One region of the Pseudomonas sp. PB103 genome, then DNA from elsewhere that is predicted to be linked to it. Evidence: predicted binding sites of a transcription regulator. Region 1 holds the regulator's gene; each other region holds the start of a gene.
The links. Region 1 encodes sigma-54, which starts transcription at its own class of promoters, with help from an activator protein. Its sites were predicted from a motif close to ANTGGCATNNANNTTGCTNT; they were not measured.
Positions count from the first base shown of each region.

Region 1 (5,769 bases):
CGCATCCAGTGCTTCCTGTTCCTGATGCCCTTCAGTACTCAGATAGATTTTGGTGCCCTTGCCAGCCGCCAGCATCATCATCGCCATGATGCTTTTGCCGTCAACCGTGGTCTCAGGCGTGCGACCCACTCTGATCGTGCAATCCGGATACTGCCCGGCCACTCCAACAAACTTGGCCGATGCGCGGGCATGCAGGCCCAGTTTGTTGATGATTTCGATTTCCAGAGCAGGCATCGCGGTGTGAATCCTTTAAGTGAGGTCGCGGTGGCGAACCTGGACGTTCTTCAGGGTTTTCTGCAGGGCCTGACCCAGGCGTTCAGTCAGGTAGACGGAGCGGTGATGCCCGCCGGTGCAGCCAATGGCAATGGTCACGTAGGCACGGTTGCTCGCGGCAAAACGTGGCAGCCACTTGTGCAGGTAGGTGAAGATGTCCTGGAACATTTCTTCAACCTCAGGCTGCGCCTCCAGGTACTCGGCCACGGGGGCATCGAGACCGGACTGCTCGCGCAGCTCCGGCTTCCAGTACGGGTTGGGCAGGCAGCGTACGTCGAACACCAGGTCCGCATCCACCGGCATGCCGCGCTTGAAACCGAATGACTCGACCAGAAATGCCGTGCCCGGCTCCGGCTGATTCAGCAAGCGCAGCTTGATAGTGTCGCGCAACTGGTACAGGTTCAGATTGGTGGTGTTGATCTTCAGGTCGGCGAGATCGGCGATCGGGCCGAGCAGGGCAGTTTCATCGTGAATCGCTTCGGCCAGCGACCGGTTGGCATTGCTCAGCGGGTGGCGGCGGCGAGTTTCGGAGAAACGCTTGAGCAGGGTTTCTTCATCGGCATCAAGATAAAGCACATCACATTGAATATGCTTGCTGCGGGCATCTTCCAGCAGTTCGGGAAAGCGGCTCAGGTGGCTCGGCAGGTTGCGCGCGTCAATCGACACGGCAACCAGCGGTTGCGCAAGCTCCGTATGGATCAATGCGCGCTCGGCCAGCTCTGGCAGCAAGCCTGCCGGCAGATTGTCGATGCAGTAGTAACCGTTGTCCTCAAGGACATCAAGGGCGGTACTTTTACCCGAGCCGGAACGGCCGCTGACGATGATCAAGCGCATGATTACTGCCCGTTTTGCTCGTCCAGAACGACCTGGTACAAGGCTTCGTTGCTCGCGGCGCTGCGCAATTTGTCACGCACGTCCTTGCGGTCGAGCATGCTGGCGATCTGACGCAGCAACTCCAGGTGCGCATCGGTAGCGGCTTCCGGGACCAGCAAGACAAACAGCAGGTCAACCGGCGCGCCGTCAATGGCGTCGAAATCGATGGGGGCTTGAAGGTGCATCAACGCACTGATGGGCGTTTCGCAGCCTTTGAGGCGGCAGTGAGGAATGGCGATGCCGTTGCCAAAACCGGTAGAACCGAGTTTTTCACGGGCAATCAGAGCCTCGAAGACATCTTGCATCTCCAGATCCGGCACTTCGCGGGCGATCAGGTTGGCAATTTGTTCGAGGGCTTTCTTTTTACTGCCGCCCGGCACGTTCACGAGGGAACGGCCGGGGGTCAGGATACTTTCAAGTCGGATCATGGGGTGGGGGGTTATCGACCGGTCGCGCCCTGGAGCAGGCTCTGGGTCTTTTCCTTATGCTTTTTGAGTTGTTTATCCAGCTTGTCGGTCAAGGCGTCGATCGCCGCGTACATATCGGTATGTTCCGCGTTGGCGACCACTTCGCTGCCGGGTATATGCAAGGTGGCTTCGATTTTCTGCTTCAGCTTTTCGACGCACATCGTGACCTGCACGTTGGTGATCTTGTCGAAATGGCGCTCCAGTCGTTGGAGTTTTTCCTCGATATAGGAACGCAGAGGTTGGGTCACTTCCAGTTGGTGTCCACTGATGTTGACTTGCATACAGCTTCTCCTTCGTTGCCAGTGCATAAAGCGGCAGGCTGGATAGCCTGCCACTGGAACGCTGTAACGTGGCTTACATCAACCGCTTGCGTTCGCTCGAAGGCGCGATCCCTAAGGATTCGCGGTACTTGGCGACGGTGCGGCGAGCCACCTGAATGCCTTGTGCCTCCAGTAAACCAGCGATCTTGCTGTCACTCAACGGCTTTTTCTGATTTTCCGCGGCAACCAGTTTTTTGATGATCGCGCGAATCGCCGTGGACGAGCATTCGCCGCCTTCGGAGGTGCTGACATGGCTTGAGAAAAAGTATTTCAGCTCATAAATACCGCGCGGGGTATGCATGAATTTCTGTGTGGTCACCCGGGAAATCGTTGATTCATGCATGCCCACCGCTTCGGCAATGTCGTGCAAGACCAGCGGTTTCATGGCTTCGTCGCCGTACTCCAGAAAACCGCGCTGATGCTCGACGATCTGGGTGGCAACTTTCATCAGGGTTTCATTGCGGCTCTGCAGGCTCTTGATGAACCAGCGCGCTTCCTGCAACTGATTGCGCATGAAGGTGTTGTCGGCGCTGGTGTCGGCGCGACGGACGAATCCGGCGTATTGCGCATTGACGCGCAGGCGTGGCACCGATTCCTGATTCAGCTCGACCAGCCAGCGCTCGTTGTCCTTGCGCACGATCACGTCAGGTACAACGTACTCGGCCTCAGTGGATTCGATCTGCGAACCCGGACGCGGATTGAGGCTCTGCACCAGCTCGATGACCTGGCGCAACTCGTCTTCCTTGAGTTTCATGCGGCGCATCAACTGGCTGTAATCGCGGCTGCCAAGCAGGTCGATGTAGTCCGTGACCAGACGCTTGGCTTCTGCCAGCCATGGCGTCTTGGCCGACAACTGGCGCAATTGCAGCAACAGGCATTCGCCAAGGTTGCGCGCACCGATACCGGCCGGTTCGAATTGCTGGATGCGGTGCAGGACGGCTTCAATCTCGTCCAGCTCGATGTCCAGTTCCGGATCGAACGCTTCGAGGATTTCTTCGAGGGTTTCGTCCAGATAGCCCTGATTGTTGATGCAATCGATCAGGGTCACGGCGATCAGGCGATCGGTGTCGGACATCGGGGCGAGGTTCAGTTGCCACAACAGGTGGCTTTGCAGGCTTTCGCCAACGGAGGTGCGGGTGGTGAAATCCCACTCGTCATCGTCGCTGCTGGGCAGGCTGCTGGCGCTGGTCTGATAGACATCTTCCCAAGCGGTGTCGACCGGCAATTCGTTGGGAATGCGTTCGCTCCAATCGCCGTCTTCGAGGTTGTCGACGGTCGGCGCGGTTTCCTGGTAGGAAGGTTCCTGGATCTCGGTGGGCTTCTGTTCAGCGTTGTCGGCCAAGGGGTCGGAATTGTCGAAGTCTTCGCCTTCTTCCTGGCGTTCGAGCATCGGATTGGATTCCAGCGCCTCCTGGATTTCCTGTTGCAGATCCAGGGTCGACAATTGGAGCAGACGGATGGCCTGTTGCAGCTGCGGTGTCATCGTCAGCTGCTGGCCCATTCTCAAGACTAGCGATGGTTTCATGGCAGGGGCTTAACACCTTATTCGCCGGCGCTATGCGCCATCCACTACAGGGCGCCGAAGCGCCAAACTTAAGCAAATTATATGCCTGAAACTGAAGTGTTTGCCTAGAGCGCTGTAACAATTAAAGCGTATAAAAAGCTGCTTCATCGATACAGCACCCTCGCGAATCACCAGGATGCTGTAGCGCTTACAGGCGGAACTCGTGACCCAGATACACTTCCTTGACCAGATCGTTGGCCAGGATGGTTTCGGCGTCACCTTCGGCGATCAGTTGACCGTCGTTGACGATGTACGCGGTTTCGCAGATATCCAGCGTCTCACGCACGTTATGGTCGGTGATCAGTACACCGATGCCCTTGGCCTTGAGATGGTGGATGATCTGCTTGATATCGCCGACCGAGATCGGGTCGACACCGGCAAACGGTTCGTCGAGCAGGATGAATTTCGGCGCGGTGGCCAGCGCGCGGGCAATTTCCACGCGGCGGCGTTCACCACCCGACAGGCTCATGCCGAGGTTGTCGCGGATGTGGCTGATGTGGAATTCCTGCAGCAGGCTTTCCAGCTCCTTGCGACGACCGGCCTTGTCGAGTTCCTGACGGGTTTCGAGGATGGCCATGATGTTGTCGGCGACCGACAGTTTGCGGAAGATCGACGCTTCTTGCGGCAGATAGCCGATACCAGCCTTGGCACGACCGTGCATCGGCTGGTGGCTGACGTCCAGATCATCGATCAGTACGCGGCCCTGATCGGCCTGCACCAGGCCGACGATCATGTAGAAGCACGTGGTCTTGCCGGCGCCGTTGGGGCCGAGCAGGCCGACGATCTGGCCGCTGTCGATCGACAGGCTGACGTCACGCACGACCTGGCGGCTTTTATAGGCCTTGGCCAGGTGCTGAGCTTTCAGAGTTGCCATTACTGGGTTTTCTCTTCGGTTTTCTTCTTCGGCTGGATCACCATGTCGATGCGCGGACGCGCCTCGGTGACCTTGCTGCCGGTAGCGCGACCGGCGCTGGCAAGTTTTTTCACCGTGTCATAGACGATCTTCTCGCCCTGAGTGGTGTTGTTGTCTTTGTCGACAACCTTGGCCTTGTCGATCAGCACAACGCGGTTTTGCGCGGCGTGGTACTGGATCGTCACGCCCCAGCCCTGTACAGGCTTGGTGTCGCCAGCGGTCTGCAGCTGTTCGAAGTAGGCGAGGTTGCCGACCGAGGTCACCACGTCGATATCACCGGTCGGGGTACGGGTGATGGTCACGGTATTGCCGGTGACCTTCATCGAACCCTGGGTGATGATCACGTCACCTTTATAGGTAGCAACGCCGTTCTTGTCGTCCAGTTGGGCATCGTCGGCCTGAATGCGGATTGGCTGCTCTTGATCGTTCGGCAGAGCCCAGGCGCTCACGCTTCCCAGTGCTGCGCCCAGACTGAGCAAAATAGGGAGGGTTTTAACGAGCCTCATACTGTCCTCTTACGTTCGATAGCAGGTGTATCCTGCTGTCCTTCAGATACGCTTTCATTCCAACGCCAGTCGATACACCGCCAGCGCCGTCGATTCTAACGGGTTGCTCGGTCTGCGCATATTGCTCCTGCGGGAACACCGTCATGCGAGTGGAGGTGACCAGCAGATCGCGCTTCTTTTCGTCGGTGCGCTTGATGCGCACCGAGTCGATCAATTCAACCTGGGTGCCACCCGAGTTCACTTCGCCGCGTTCACTGGTCACGTGCCACGGGAAATCCGTGCCGCGGTACATGTTCAGATCAGGTTTGGTGACCAGCGTGATGTCGGTCGCCTTGACGTGCTCGGCTTTCTCGGACGTCATTTCATATTGCACTTTGCCGTCCGGCAGGTATTGCAGGGTGTGTGTGTTGGTTGCATACCAGTCGATCGGGCTTTCGGTCGACGTGACCTGCGGCTTGTCGAGGAAGCGTTCCGGGCTGATGTTCCAGTAGCCGACCGCGGCGAAAAGCGCCGCGATGCAACCGAACAGCAGGAAGTTGCGAAATTTTTTGCTAAACATGGTTTGACTCACAAGTACGCGGCATTGGCGGCATCAAGGCTGCCCTGCGCACGCAGGATCAATTCGCAGAATTCGCGGGCGGCGCCTTCGCCGCCACGGGCGCGGGTTACGCCATGGGCGTGTTCGCGGACGAAATCGGCAGCGTTGGCGACCGCCATCCCCAGGCCCACGCGGCGGATCACCGGCAGGTCAGGCAGGTCGTCACCGAGGTAGGCGACCTGTTCATAGCTTAGGCCCAGTTGTTCAAGTAGACCGTCGAGAACGACCAATTTGTCTTCGCGCCCCTGAAAAAGA
Region 1 is NZ_RWIL01000118.1:56,517-62,285, reverse strand. It holds gene EJA70_RS21050 (HPr family phosphocarrier protein) at 1-234, opposite strand, end outside; gene rapZ (RNase adapter RapZ) at 250-1,107, opposite strand; gene ptsN (PTS IIA-like nitrogen regulatory protein PtsN) at 1,110-1,574, opposite strand; gene hpf (ribosome hibernation-promoting factor, HPF/YfiA family) at 1,586-1,894, opposite strand; gene EJA70_RS21030 (RNA polymerase factor sigma-54) at 1,968-3,458, opposite strand; gene lptB (LPS export ABC transporter ATP-binding protein) at 3,646-4,371, opposite strand; gene lptA (lipopolysaccharide transport periplasmic protein LptA) at 4,371-4,916, opposite strand; gene lptC (LPS export ABC transporter periplasmic protein LptC) at 4,903-5,475, opposite strand; gene EJA70_RS21010 (HAD family hydrolase) at 5,484-5,769, opposite strand, start outside.

Region 2 (5,769 bases), on a different contig from region 1:
ACGACGATCCACGGCTGAACCTGGTGATCGACGACGGCATGCGTTTCGTCGCCACCACCACGGAAAAATTCGACGTGATCATCTCCGACTCCACCGACCCGATCGGCCCGGGCGAAGTTCTGTTCTCGGAGAACTTCTATCAGGCCTGCCACCGCTGCCTGAACGAAGGCGGCATCCTCGTGACCCAGAACGGCACGCCGTTCATGCAGATCGACGAAGTGAAAACCACCGCCGGTCGCCTGAAAAGCCTGTTCCCGGACTGGCACTTCTACCAAGCGGCGGTGCCGACCTACATCGGTGGTTCGATGACATTTGCGTGGGGTTCGACCAACCCGGCCTACCGCAAGCTCAGCCGTGAAACCCTGCAACAGCGCTTCATCGGCAGCGGCATCGTCACGCGCTACTACAACCCGGAAATCCACATCGGCGCGTTCGCCTTGCCGCAGTACGTGCTGCAAGCGATCAACAAGCCAAGCAACGACTGATCCCACTATTTTTCATTTGTGTATGGATCCCCTGTGGTGAGGGGATTTATCCCCGACCGGCTGCGCAGCAGTCGTAAACCCGGCAAACGCGGTCTGCCTGATGAACCGCGTTGGCTGGTTTTGGGGACGCTTCGCATCCCATCGGGGATAAATCCCCTCGCCACAGATAAATCCCTCACCACAGGTAAATCCCCTCACCACAATGGTTGCGTGCAAAATTCGCGGCGCATCTCCACGATGTCGTTTTTTTCATGTTCGTGCGTTGTAATCCTTTTGAACCAACTTTCGGCGCACCAGTCGATTTAGGTGTAAGCCCATTTGCGGGTTTGATCGAGGAGGCACCGATGCAAAAGTGGAAAGTCACTTTCGTGGACGATCATGGTGAAATTGTCGATGAGGTGTTTGAGCGCGCGGAATGCCCCAGTGACGATGAGGCCGCTCAACTGATCAAGGCGAAGCTTCTGCCCGTGGCCGCCGCACTGGATCTGAACGATCTGGAAGGGCGCACCCCCGACGCCGGGGCGAAAAGCCTGAAAACCCAGAACAGCATTGAAATCCGCAGCATCACTCCCGTCTGACATTCTTCCTGTCACCTTGACACCAGGCCTTGGCAGCAGCTCTGACTTGGGGCTACTCTGCAAGCGAGATCAGCGAACGGATCGCTAAGGTCTGGTCTTGTCAGCTACATGCTTGTTCCCGCGTGCAACCACGTTGCCGTCGTACTTTGGCCAGAGGCCCGGGGCGGGAATACGGAAAGTCTATCCATCTATGTGAGGGGGACGATTCATGAGCACAGCCTATCAAGAAGACATCAGCAGCAATGTTCTGCGCCGCATGAAAGAAGGCGGTTTCGATTTTTCCCGATTCCATCCCATCGAGTTCTACGCCATTTTCCCGGACGAGGAGCGGGCGCGCAGGGCGGCAGGCAAATTTCGTGGTGAGTCCATCAATGCCCAGGTCAGCGTGCGCGATGACGGCGCGTGGGCGCTGGAATTGAGCAAAGTGATGTATGCGACGTATGACGATATTGGCGATTTCGAGCAGGGCTTTTCGGCGGTGGTCGAACCCTTGGGCGGGATAATCGAGGGATGGGGCGTGAAACAGGAGGTGCGTAGCCGCCACCGGTTGAATTGATTTCAGGTTATTTGATTACTAACGGCTGACCTCTGGGTTGGCCGTTGCCATTTTTGAAGATCAAAAGATCGCAGCCTTCGGCAGCTCCTACATGTGATTGTGTGGGGCTGTCGGGGGCTGCGATCTTTTGCTTTTGCTTTCAAAACATTTCCAAAAGGCAAAAAAAAGCCACCGGAGAGGGTGGCTAAAAGGGAAGACCGAGAAGGAGAGGAAACCGCTCAGGGTTACAGCGGGGCGGGCTGCGAGGGCAGTCCAGGTCAGTTGAGCTGGCGACTTCGCGGCGCTGTGGGCGGGGAAGTTTTGCAGCGAATGCGCGGATTATCCGCAAGCAGTGCCGGGCAGTGAAATCAACTCTGACTATGCTGGTGATAGGCGATGCAGTGCGTCGCAATGAAGCGGGGGCAATCGGCTTGGGGCATTTGCCGCACAGGAATGGTGCGGTGTCTGTGGCGTGAATATCCAACCGATTGAAATCAAAGCGTTTATGCCGATGGCACGGGCCTTGCGAAGGCCTGTATGTCCGGGTGACAAGGAGTACGGCATGATCCGCACCTATTTTGATGAGATGTACGATGCCGGCGGCCAGGTTCGCCCGCATTATCGGGAGTTCGCCCGCTGGCTGGCCGACACGCCTGACGAGCTGCTGGCCCAGCGGCGACGCGAGGCTGACTTGCTGTTCCATCGCGCTGGCATCACTTTCACGCTCTACGGGGACGAGCAGGGCACCGAGCGCCTGATTCCTTTCGACACCATTCCACGCAGCATTCCCGCCAGCGAATGGCGGGTCGTCGAGCGCGGCTGCATCCAGCGGGTCAAGGCGCTGAACATGTTTCTCGCCGACCTCTATCACGAGCAGCGCATCATCAAGGCCGGGATCATTCCTGCCGAACAGGTATTGGCCAACGAGCAATATCAGTTGGCGATGCAGGGCCTGGATCTGCACCGCGATATTTATTCGCACATCTCCGGTGTCGATCTGGTGCGCGACGGCGACGGCACGTATTACGTGCTCGAAGACAACCTGCGCACACCGAGCGGCGTCAGCTACATGCTCGAAGACCGCAAGATGATGATGCGCCTGTTCCCGGAGCTGTTCGCCGCCCAGCGCATTGCGCCAATCGATCACTACCCGAACCTGCTGCTCGACACCCTGAAAAGCTCCAGCCCCATCGACGACCCGAGCGTAGTGGTGCTGACGCCGGGGCGCTTCAACAGCGCGTTCTTCGAACACGCGTTTCTCGCACGGGAAATGGGCGTGGAACTGGTCGAGGGCGCGGACCTGTTCGTGCGTGACGACAAAGTCTTCATGCGCACCACCGACGGCCCGAAAGCGGTGGACGTCATCTACCGTCGTCTTGACGACGCGTTCCTCGATCCGCTGGCGTTCAACCCGGACTCAATGCTTGGCGTACCGGGGCTTTTGTCATCCTATCGCTCCGGCAACGTCGTGTTGGCCAACGCCATCGGCACCGGCGTGGCGGACGACAAATCGGTCTATCCGTTTGTCACCGACATGATCCGGTTTTACCTGGACGAAGAGCCGATCCTGAAGAACGTGCCGACCTGGCAATGTCGCAACCCCTCTGAACTTTCCCACGTGCTGGCCAATCTTCCAGATCTGGTAGTCAAGGAAACCCAGGGCTCCGGCGGTTACGGAATGCTGGTGGGGCCGGCGTCGACGAAGGCGGAAATCGATGCCTTTCGCGAGCGCATCAAAGCCAAACCCCATGCGTACATCGCGCAACCGACACTGTCGCTGTCGACCTGCCCGACCTTTGTCGAAAACGGCATCGCGCCGCGCCATATCGACTTGCGTCCGTTTGTCTTGTCGGGACGTGAAACCCGCGTGGTGCCCGGCGGTTTGACCCGCGTCGCGCTGCGCGAAGGCTCTCTGGTGGTGAATTCCTCCCAGGGCGGCGGAACCAAGGACACCTGGGTGGTCGAGGATTGAAGGAAGCTTGCCATGTTAAGTAGAACTGCCTCGGATCTGTACTGGATGTCGCGTTACCTGGAGCGAGCGGAAAACCTCGCCCGGATGCTCGACGTCAGTTATTCGCTGTCGCTGATGCCGCAGGACGGTCGCGGTGATGGCTTGCACGAACTGGCAATGCCGCTGTTGATCACCGGCACCCTTGAGGATTATCTGGAGCGTCACGGCGCATTGCATGCCGAACGCCTGCTGCACTTTTTTGCCCTCGATGCGGCCAACCCGGCGAGCATCTACAGCTGCCTCGGCGCCGCACGGGCCAGTGCCCATGCAGTGCGCGGACGTATCACGGCGGACATGTGGGAGAACATCAACTCGACGTGGCTGGAGATTCGCGGGATCGCCGAGCAGGGCTTGAGCCGTTATGGCATGAGCCGTTTCTGCGAATGGATCAAGGAGCGTTCGCACCTGTTTCGTGGCGCGTCCTACGGCACGATCATGCGTAACGATGCGTTCCGTTTCATTCGTCTCGGGACGTTTATCGAGCGCGCGGACAACACGCTGCGGCTTCTCGATGCACGCTACGAAATGGCCGGCGATCAGGCCGAAGCGGTCAGCGACGGCACGGCCCACGCGTACTACCAATGGAGTGCCTTGCTGCGTGCGCTGTCGTCGTTCGAGGCCTACACCGAAATCTACCGTGATGCGCCGGGCGCCCGGCACGTCGCCGAGTTGCTGCTGTTGCGCGCCGATGTACCGCGTTCGCTCAGGGCCTGCACCGAAGAGATTGACCAGATTCTCGCGCAACTGCCCGGTGCCAACGGGCGTCCCGCGCAACGTCTGGCGGCGGAAATGGACGCGCGCCTGCGCTATACCGGTATCAACGAAATCCTCGAGGAAGGCCTGCACGCCTGGCTGACCGAATTCATCCCGCTGGTGCGCCAGTTGGGTAACGCCATTCACAGTTCCTACCTGGAGGCTGCATGAGACTTTCCATTAGCCACGAGACCACCTATCACTACGAAGATAAGGTGCGGGCGAGCATCCAGTACCTGCGGCTGACCCCCCACGACAGCGAGCGCCAACATGTGCTGAGCTGGCAACTCGACCTGCCGCGTCCGGTGCGCGCGCAACTCGATCCGTTCGGCAACATCCTGCATGTGCTGACCATGGACGAACCGCACGAAGCGATCATCATCGGCGCGCGCGGTCAGGTTGATATCGATGAAATGCGCGAGGCTGAACACGAGAGCCAGTCGGCGCTGCCTTTCCTGCGCTTTACCCGGTTGACCGAGGCCGATGAGGCCTTGCGCGCATTCGCCGAGAAGTCCTGCAAGCGGCGGCGCGACCGCACGGCGTTGATCGATCTGATGCACGGCTTGAATCAGCACATGACCTACACGCCGGGCTCCACCGAAGTCGACACCAGCGCCGCTGAAGCCTTCGCCGGGCGTGCCGGGGTTTGTCAGGATCATACCCACGCGTTTCTCGCCTGCGCGCGCAGTCTGGGCGTGCCATCGCGTTACGTGTCGGGGTATTTGTACAGCGAGGATTGCGAGCATCTGGCCAGCCATGCCTGGGCCGAAGCGTGGCTGGATGATGCGTGGTACAGCTTTGACGTGACCAACGAACTGGCGCGGCCGGAGCGGCATTTGAAGCTGGCGGTGGGTCTGGATTACCTCGACGCCTGCCCGGTGCGCGGCATGCGCCGGGGCGGCGGCTGCGAGCAGATGCACGCGAAAGTATTCGTCTCACCCACCCCAGTCATTTCCGTGCAACAACAGTAGATCCGAGGTACCGCAATCGCTGGCAAGCCAGCTCCCACAGGATTACCGCTGATTCAAAGTCAGCGCATAACCTGTGGGAGCTGGCTTGCCAGCGATGAGGCCAGAGATAGCCACCCAAGGCTCAAGGTTTCAGGGCTTAATTTTGCGTCCGGCCATGTGCTTGAGATAACCCACCAGCAAATCCAGATCCCCGTCCGGCAACACCTCTGCCGAAAACCCCGGCATCTTCGCCTGCGGCCACTGGCGCAAACTCTGCGGATCACGAATATATCGCTTCAAGAAATCCACCCCGAAATACTCCGTCGGACTGTAAGGAATATTCAGATCCGGCCCGAACTGCGCATCCCCCGCACCGTTCAATCGGTGACACGCCAGGCAATTCTTCTGAAACAACGCAAAACCCAGATTCACCGGATCATCTTTCTTCAACGCCGGA
Region 2 is NZ_RWIL01000050.1:57,780-63,548, reverse strand. It holds gene speE (polyamine aminopropyltransferase) at 1-485, shown strand, start outside; gene EJA70_RS09920 (hypothetical protein) at 830-1,063, shown strand; gene EJA70_RS09915 (ribonuclease E inhibitor RraB) at 1,272-1,619, shown strand; gene EJA70_RS09910 (circularly permuted type 2 ATP-grasp protein) at 2,161-3,570, shown strand; gene EJA70_RS09905 (alpha-E domain-containing protein) at 3,583-4,533, shown strand; gene EJA70_RS09900 (transglutaminase family protein) at 4,530-5,333, shown strand; gene EJA70_RS09895 (cytochrome c) at 5,463-5,769, opposite strand, start outside.
Region 2: a site for sigma-54 is predicted at 2,109-2,128, ahead of EJA70_RS09910 (circularly permuted type 2 ATP-grasp protein). Genes of this name have one in related genera too.

Region 3 (5,769 bases), on a different contig from region 1:
GAAGTGCATTACTTGCGTCCTTCTGCAGTCTTGGCCACTTCGTCAGTGCGCGCGGCCATGATGAAGTCGTTGCGGTGCAGGCCTTTGATCGAGTGGCTCCACCAAGTCACGGTGACTTTGCCCCACTCGGTCAGCAGGCCCGGGTGGTGACCTTCGGCCTCGGAGATTTCACCGACGGCGTTGGTGAAGGCCAGCGCGTGCTTGAAGTTCTTGAACAGGAAAACTTTCTCCAGCTGCATGATGCTGTCGCGCACTTCGATGTTCCAGTCAGGGATCTGCTTGATCAGGATCGGCAGTTCTTCGTCGCTGACTTGTGGCGCATCGGCGCGGCAGGCTTCGCAGTGGGCTTGGTTCAATGTGGACATGGTCTGTTCCTGAATTCGATTCTTGTTGGAAATTACTATCTTTGCACGCAAGTCGCGAGCGGGTTCTGCTCAGGCCGCTTTCGGCTTTGGCGGAAATTTCGGCGCATGCAGACCCAGCTGCATGCCTTGTTTGACCATGGCCATGATGTCTTCATGGGCCACGTCGAACAGGCGCTTGAGGTTCGGCAGGACGAAGTACAGCGGTTGCAGGATGTCGATGCGGTACGGCGTGCGCATCGCTTCGAGCGGGTCGAAGGTTTGATGCTCAGGTTCGTCCGACAGCGAATAAACGGTTTCTTTGGGCGAAGACAGAATGCCGCCGCCGTAGATGCGTTTGCCTTGCGGGGTATCGACCAGGCCGAACTCGATGGTCATCCAGTACAGACGCGCCAGGTACACGCGTTCTTCCTTGGTCGCTTGCAGGCCGAGTTTGCCGTAAGTGTGGGTGAATTCGGCGAACCACGGGTTGGTCAGCAGCGGGCAGTGACCAAAGATCTCGTGGAAAATGTCCGGCTCTTGCAGGTAGTCCAGCTCTTCGCGGGTGCGGATAAAGGTCGCGACGGGAAACTGCTTGCTGGCGAGCAATTCAAAAAAGGTCTGGAAGGGAATCAGCGCCGGAACCCGCGCGACCTGCCAACCGGTGGTCTCGCCGAGTACTTTGTTGATCTCGCCGAGTTGCGGAATGCGGTCGTGGGGCAGACCGAGTTTTTCGATACCGTCCAGGTATTCCTGGCAGGCACGCCCTTCGATCACTTTCAACTGGCGAGTGATCAGCGTGTTCCACACCGCGTGTTCTTCGGCGGGGTAGTCGATAAAACCTTGCGCATCGGGCTCGCGGGCCACGTATTGCGTCTGCTTCATACTGCTCTCCTGCTAGGGGAATTCGTTCTTGTTATGTCCAGCGATGGACTCAGAATTACCCGAGAAAAGGGTGGTGTGCAGTAGGTTAGATCAGGCCCGCGCAGGAAATTTCCGTGGATTTCGTAAAGTATTCGTTACGGTTTGGTTGATATCACGCGTTTACGGTGATTGGCAGGTTTGAAAAGGTCGACAACTGTCACATAATCTTGACAACTATCTGCGCGCCTCGACAGAAAACTCCGGCGCCGTCCCCTGTAGGCCTTCGCCTGCTCGCGATTGCGGTGTATCAGTCGCCATCAATATCAACTGACCGACCGCTATCGCGAGCAGGCGAAGGCCTACAAGGTTTCTCATCGTTTATTCGGGCGATTTATATGCGTATCAAAGTCCACTGCCAGAACCGCATCGGCATCCTGCGCGACATTCTCAACCTGCTGGTAGCCTACGGGATCAACGTCGCGCGCGGCGAGGTCGGTGGTGAGCACGGCAACGCGATCTACCTGCATTGCCCGAACCTGATCAACATTCAATTCCAGGCGCTGCGGCCGAAATTCGAGGCGATTGCCGGGGTGTTCGGCGTCAAGCGGGTAGGGCTGATGCCCAGCGAGCGTCGGCACATGGAACTGAACGCCTTGCTCGGCGCGCTGGAGTTTCCGGTGTTGTCGATCGACATGGGCGGTTCGATCGTCGCGGCCAACCGCGCGGCGGCACAATTGCTCGGCGTGCGGGTCGATGAGGTGCCGGGCATTCCGTTGTCGCGGTACGCCGAGGATTTCGATTTGCCGGAACTGGTGCGCGCCAACAAATCGCGGATCAACGGCATGCGCGTCAAGGTCAAGGGCGACATCTTTCTCGCCGACATCGCGCCGCTGCAGTCAGAGCATGACGACAGCGAAGCCATGGCCGGTGCGGTGCTGACACTGCATCGCGCGGATCGCGTGGGTGAGCGTATCTACAACGTGCGCAAACAGGAATTGCGTGGTTTCGACAGCATCTTCCAGAGTTCGAAAGTCATGGCGGCGGTGGTGCGTGAAGCCCGGCGCATGGCACCGCTGGATGCGCCTCTATTAATTGAAGGGGAAACCGGCACCGGCAAGGAGTTGCTGGCGCGCGCCTGTCACCTCGCCAGCCCGCGCGGGCAATCGCCGTTGATGGCACTCAACTGCGCTGGCCTGCCGGAATCGATGGCCGAAACCGAGTTGTTCGGCTACGGCCCTGGCGCGTTCGAAGGCGCTCGCGCCGAAGGCAAGCTCGGCCTGCTGGAACTGACGGCGGGCGGCACGCTGTTTCTCGACGGCGTTGGCGAAATGAGCCCGCGCTTGCAGGTGAAGTTGCTGCGCTTTCTGCAAGACGGCTGCTTCCGTCGTGTCGGCAGCGATGAAGAGGTTTATCTGGATGTGCGGGTGATCTGCGCAACGCAGGTCGACTTGTCCGAGTTGTGCGCGCGCGGCGAGTTTCGCCAGGATTTGTATCACCGTTTGAACGTGCTCTCGCTGCACATTCCGCCACTGCGCGAATGCCTCGACGGCTTGACGCCGCTGGTCGAGCACTTCCTCGATCAGGCCAGTCGGCAGATCGGCTGTTCACTGCCCAAACTGGCGCCGGCGGCGATGGATCGGCTCAGTCATTACCATTGGCCGGGCAACGTGCGGCAATTGGAGAACGTGCTGTTCCAGGCGGTTTCGTTGTGCGATGGCGGCACGGTGAAAGCCGAGCATATTCGCCTGCCGGATTACGGCGTGCGTCAGCCGCTTGGCGATTTTTCGCTGGAGGGCGGGCTCGACGAGATTGTCGGGCGCTTCGAGAAAGCGGTGCTGGAGCGTTTGTATTCCGAGCATCCGAGCAGCCGGCAGTTGGGTAAGCGGCTGGGGGTTTCGCACACCACCATTGCCAACAAGCTGCGTGAATACGAAGTCGGCAAAGATCCCGAAGCTTAAGATCAAAAGATCGCAGCCTTCGGCAGCTCCTACAGGAGTATGCATTTCAACTGTAGGAGCTGCCGAAGGCTGCGATCTTTGATCTGTTGCCGCCAAGCGGCATAACACCGCCGGTTTTTCGACTTCGATACATTTCCCCAATCCCCGAAATCTCCCCCAAGTCCTTTGTTTACCGGGCCTCGCGCCGCCAGAAAAAAGTTGGTCTGCAAATTGCTTATGGCTCAGCAGTACAGCGGTGGGCGGCAAACGTCCGGCATGCAGAGGAAAGAGTGTGGACAAGTACCTTTATGTGGCAATGACCGGCGCCAGCCAGAACGCACTGGCGCAAAAGGCGCATGCCAACAACCTGGCGAACATCTCCACCAACGGTTTTCAGCGTGACCTCGAGCAGGCGCGTTCGATGCCGGTGTTTGGTGACAGCTTTCCGGCGCGTGCGTTTGCCATGAGCGAACGGCCGGCCACCGACTTCACGCCAGGCTCGCTGGTGCAGACCGGTCGTGACCTCGACGTCGCCGTGACCGGCAACGGTTTTATCGCCGTGCAGAACCCTAACGGTGGCGAAAGCTACGTGCGCACCGGCAGCCTCAACATCGACGCCCTTGGCGTACTGCGCGCCGGCAACGGCATGCCGGTCATGGGCAACGGCGGTCCGATCGCCGTGCCGCCAGAGCAGCAAGTCGAAGTCGGCGAAGACGGCACCATCAGCATTCGTGCAATGGGTGAAGGCCCGCGCGTCATGGCGGAAGTCGACCGCATCAAGCTGGTCAACCCCGACATCAAGAACATGAACAAGGGCCTCGACGGCTCGATTTACACCAAGGACGGCCAACCGGCGCCGGCCGATGCCAACGTCAAACTGGTCTCGGGTTTCCTTGAGTCGAGCAACGTCAATGCCGTCGAAGAGATGACCTCGGTGCTGGCGCTGGCCAAGCAGTTCGAGTTGCACGTCAAGATGATGAACACCGCCAAAGACGACGACCAGGCCATGGCTCGGGTCTTGCAGATCAGCTAATTATCAGAACGTCGCGCCGTAAAACAGGCGCACGAGGAGAATCGAATGCTTCCGGCTCTATGGGTTGCCAAAACAGGTCTGTCCGCCCAGGACACCAACCTGACTACTATTTCCAACAACCTGGCCAACGTCTCGACCACGGGTTTCAAACGTGACCGCGCCGAGTTCCAGGACCTGCTGTATCAGATCAAGCGTCAGCCAGGCGCCCAGTCGACCCAGGACAGCGAACTGCCGTCGGGTCTGCAAGTGGGTACCGGTGTGCGCATCGTCGGCACGCAGAAAAACTTCACTGCCGGCAGCCTGCAAACCACCGAGCAGCCGCTCGACCTGGCGGTGGACGGTCGCGGTTTCTTCCAGATCCTGCAGCCGGACGGCACCACGTCCTACACCCGTGACGGTACTTTCCACCTCGACTCCAACGGTCAGGTGGTGAACGCCAGCGGCTTCGCTCTGGAGCCAGCGATTGTCATCCCGAACAACGCCCAGACTTTCACGGTCGGTCGTGACGGCACCGTGTCGATCACCGTTGCCGGCAACCCGGCTTCGCAAGTGATCGGCAACCTGCAAACTGCCGACTTCATCAACCCGGCCGGCCTGCAAGCCGTGGGCAACAACCTGTTCCTGGAAACCGCCGCTTCCGGTGCACCGCAAGTCGGTACGCCAGGGCTGAACGGTTTCGGTACCACGCTGCAGAACACCCTGGAAACGTCCAACGTCAGCACCGTTGAAGAGATGGTCAACATGATCACCACTCAGCGCGCCTACGAGATGAACTCCAAGGTGATCTCCACCGCCGACCAGATGCTCTCGTTCGTAACGCAGAATCTGTAATCAAGTCTATGAGGCGGCCATGAGGTCGCCTGCAACACCGTGAGGTAGGGTCATGAATCGCTTCGTATCTGTTCTGGCATTGAGTGGGGTCGTCTCGCTCGCGGGCTGCGTCGCTCCGACGCCCAAGCCCAATGACCCTTACTACGCTCCGGTGTTGCCGCGCACGCCGTTGCCGGCGGCCGCCAATAACGGCTCGATCTATCAGGCCGGCTTCGAGCAGAACCTGTACAGCGACCGCAAGGCGTTCCGGGTCGGTGACATCATCACCATCACCCTGAACGAGCGCACGCAGGCGAGCAAGAACGCCAACTCGCAGATGGACAAGAACAGTGACAACAAGATCGGCCTGACCTCGTTGTTCGGTTCCAGCCTGACCACCAACAACCCGATTGGCGGCAACGACCTGAGTCTGAACGCCGGCTACAGTGCCGACCGCTCGACCAAGGGTGATGCCAAGTCCGGGCAGAGCAACAGCCTGACCGGTTCGATCACTGTGACCGTCGCCGACGTGCTGCCCAACGGCATCATCGCCGTGCGCGGCGAGAAGTGGCTGACGCTGAACACGGGGGACGAACTGGTCCGCATCGCCGGTCTGGTGCGCGCCGATGACATCGCCACGGACAACACGGTGTCGTCGACCCGGGTCGCCGATGCTCGCATCACCTACTCGGGTACCGGCGCGTTTGCCGATACGAGTCAGCCAGGCTGGTTCGACCGTTTCTTCCTCAGCCCGCTGTTCCCTTTCTAGGTGGCTACGTTGAAT
Region 3 is NZ_RWIL01000052.1:10,237-16,005, reverse strand. It holds gene EJA70_RS10205 (amino acid aminotransferase) at 1-9, opposite strand, end outside; gene EJA70_RS10200 (4a-hydroxytetrahydrobiopterin dehydratase) at 9-365, opposite strand; gene phhA (phenylalanine 4-monooxygenase) at 435-1,226, opposite strand; gene EJA70_RS10190 (sigma-54-dependent phenylalanine hydroxylase transcriptional regulator PhhR) at 1,601-3,163, shown strand; gene EJA70_RS10185 (flagellar basal body rod protein FlgF) at 3,435-4,175, shown strand; gene flgG (flagellar basal-body rod protein FlgG) at 4,221-5,006, shown strand; gene flgH (flagellar basal body L-ring protein FlgH) at 5,059-5,754, shown strand.
Region 3: a site for sigma-54 is predicted at 3,361-3,380, ahead of EJA70_RS10185 (flagellar basal body rod protein FlgF). Genes of this name have one in related genera too.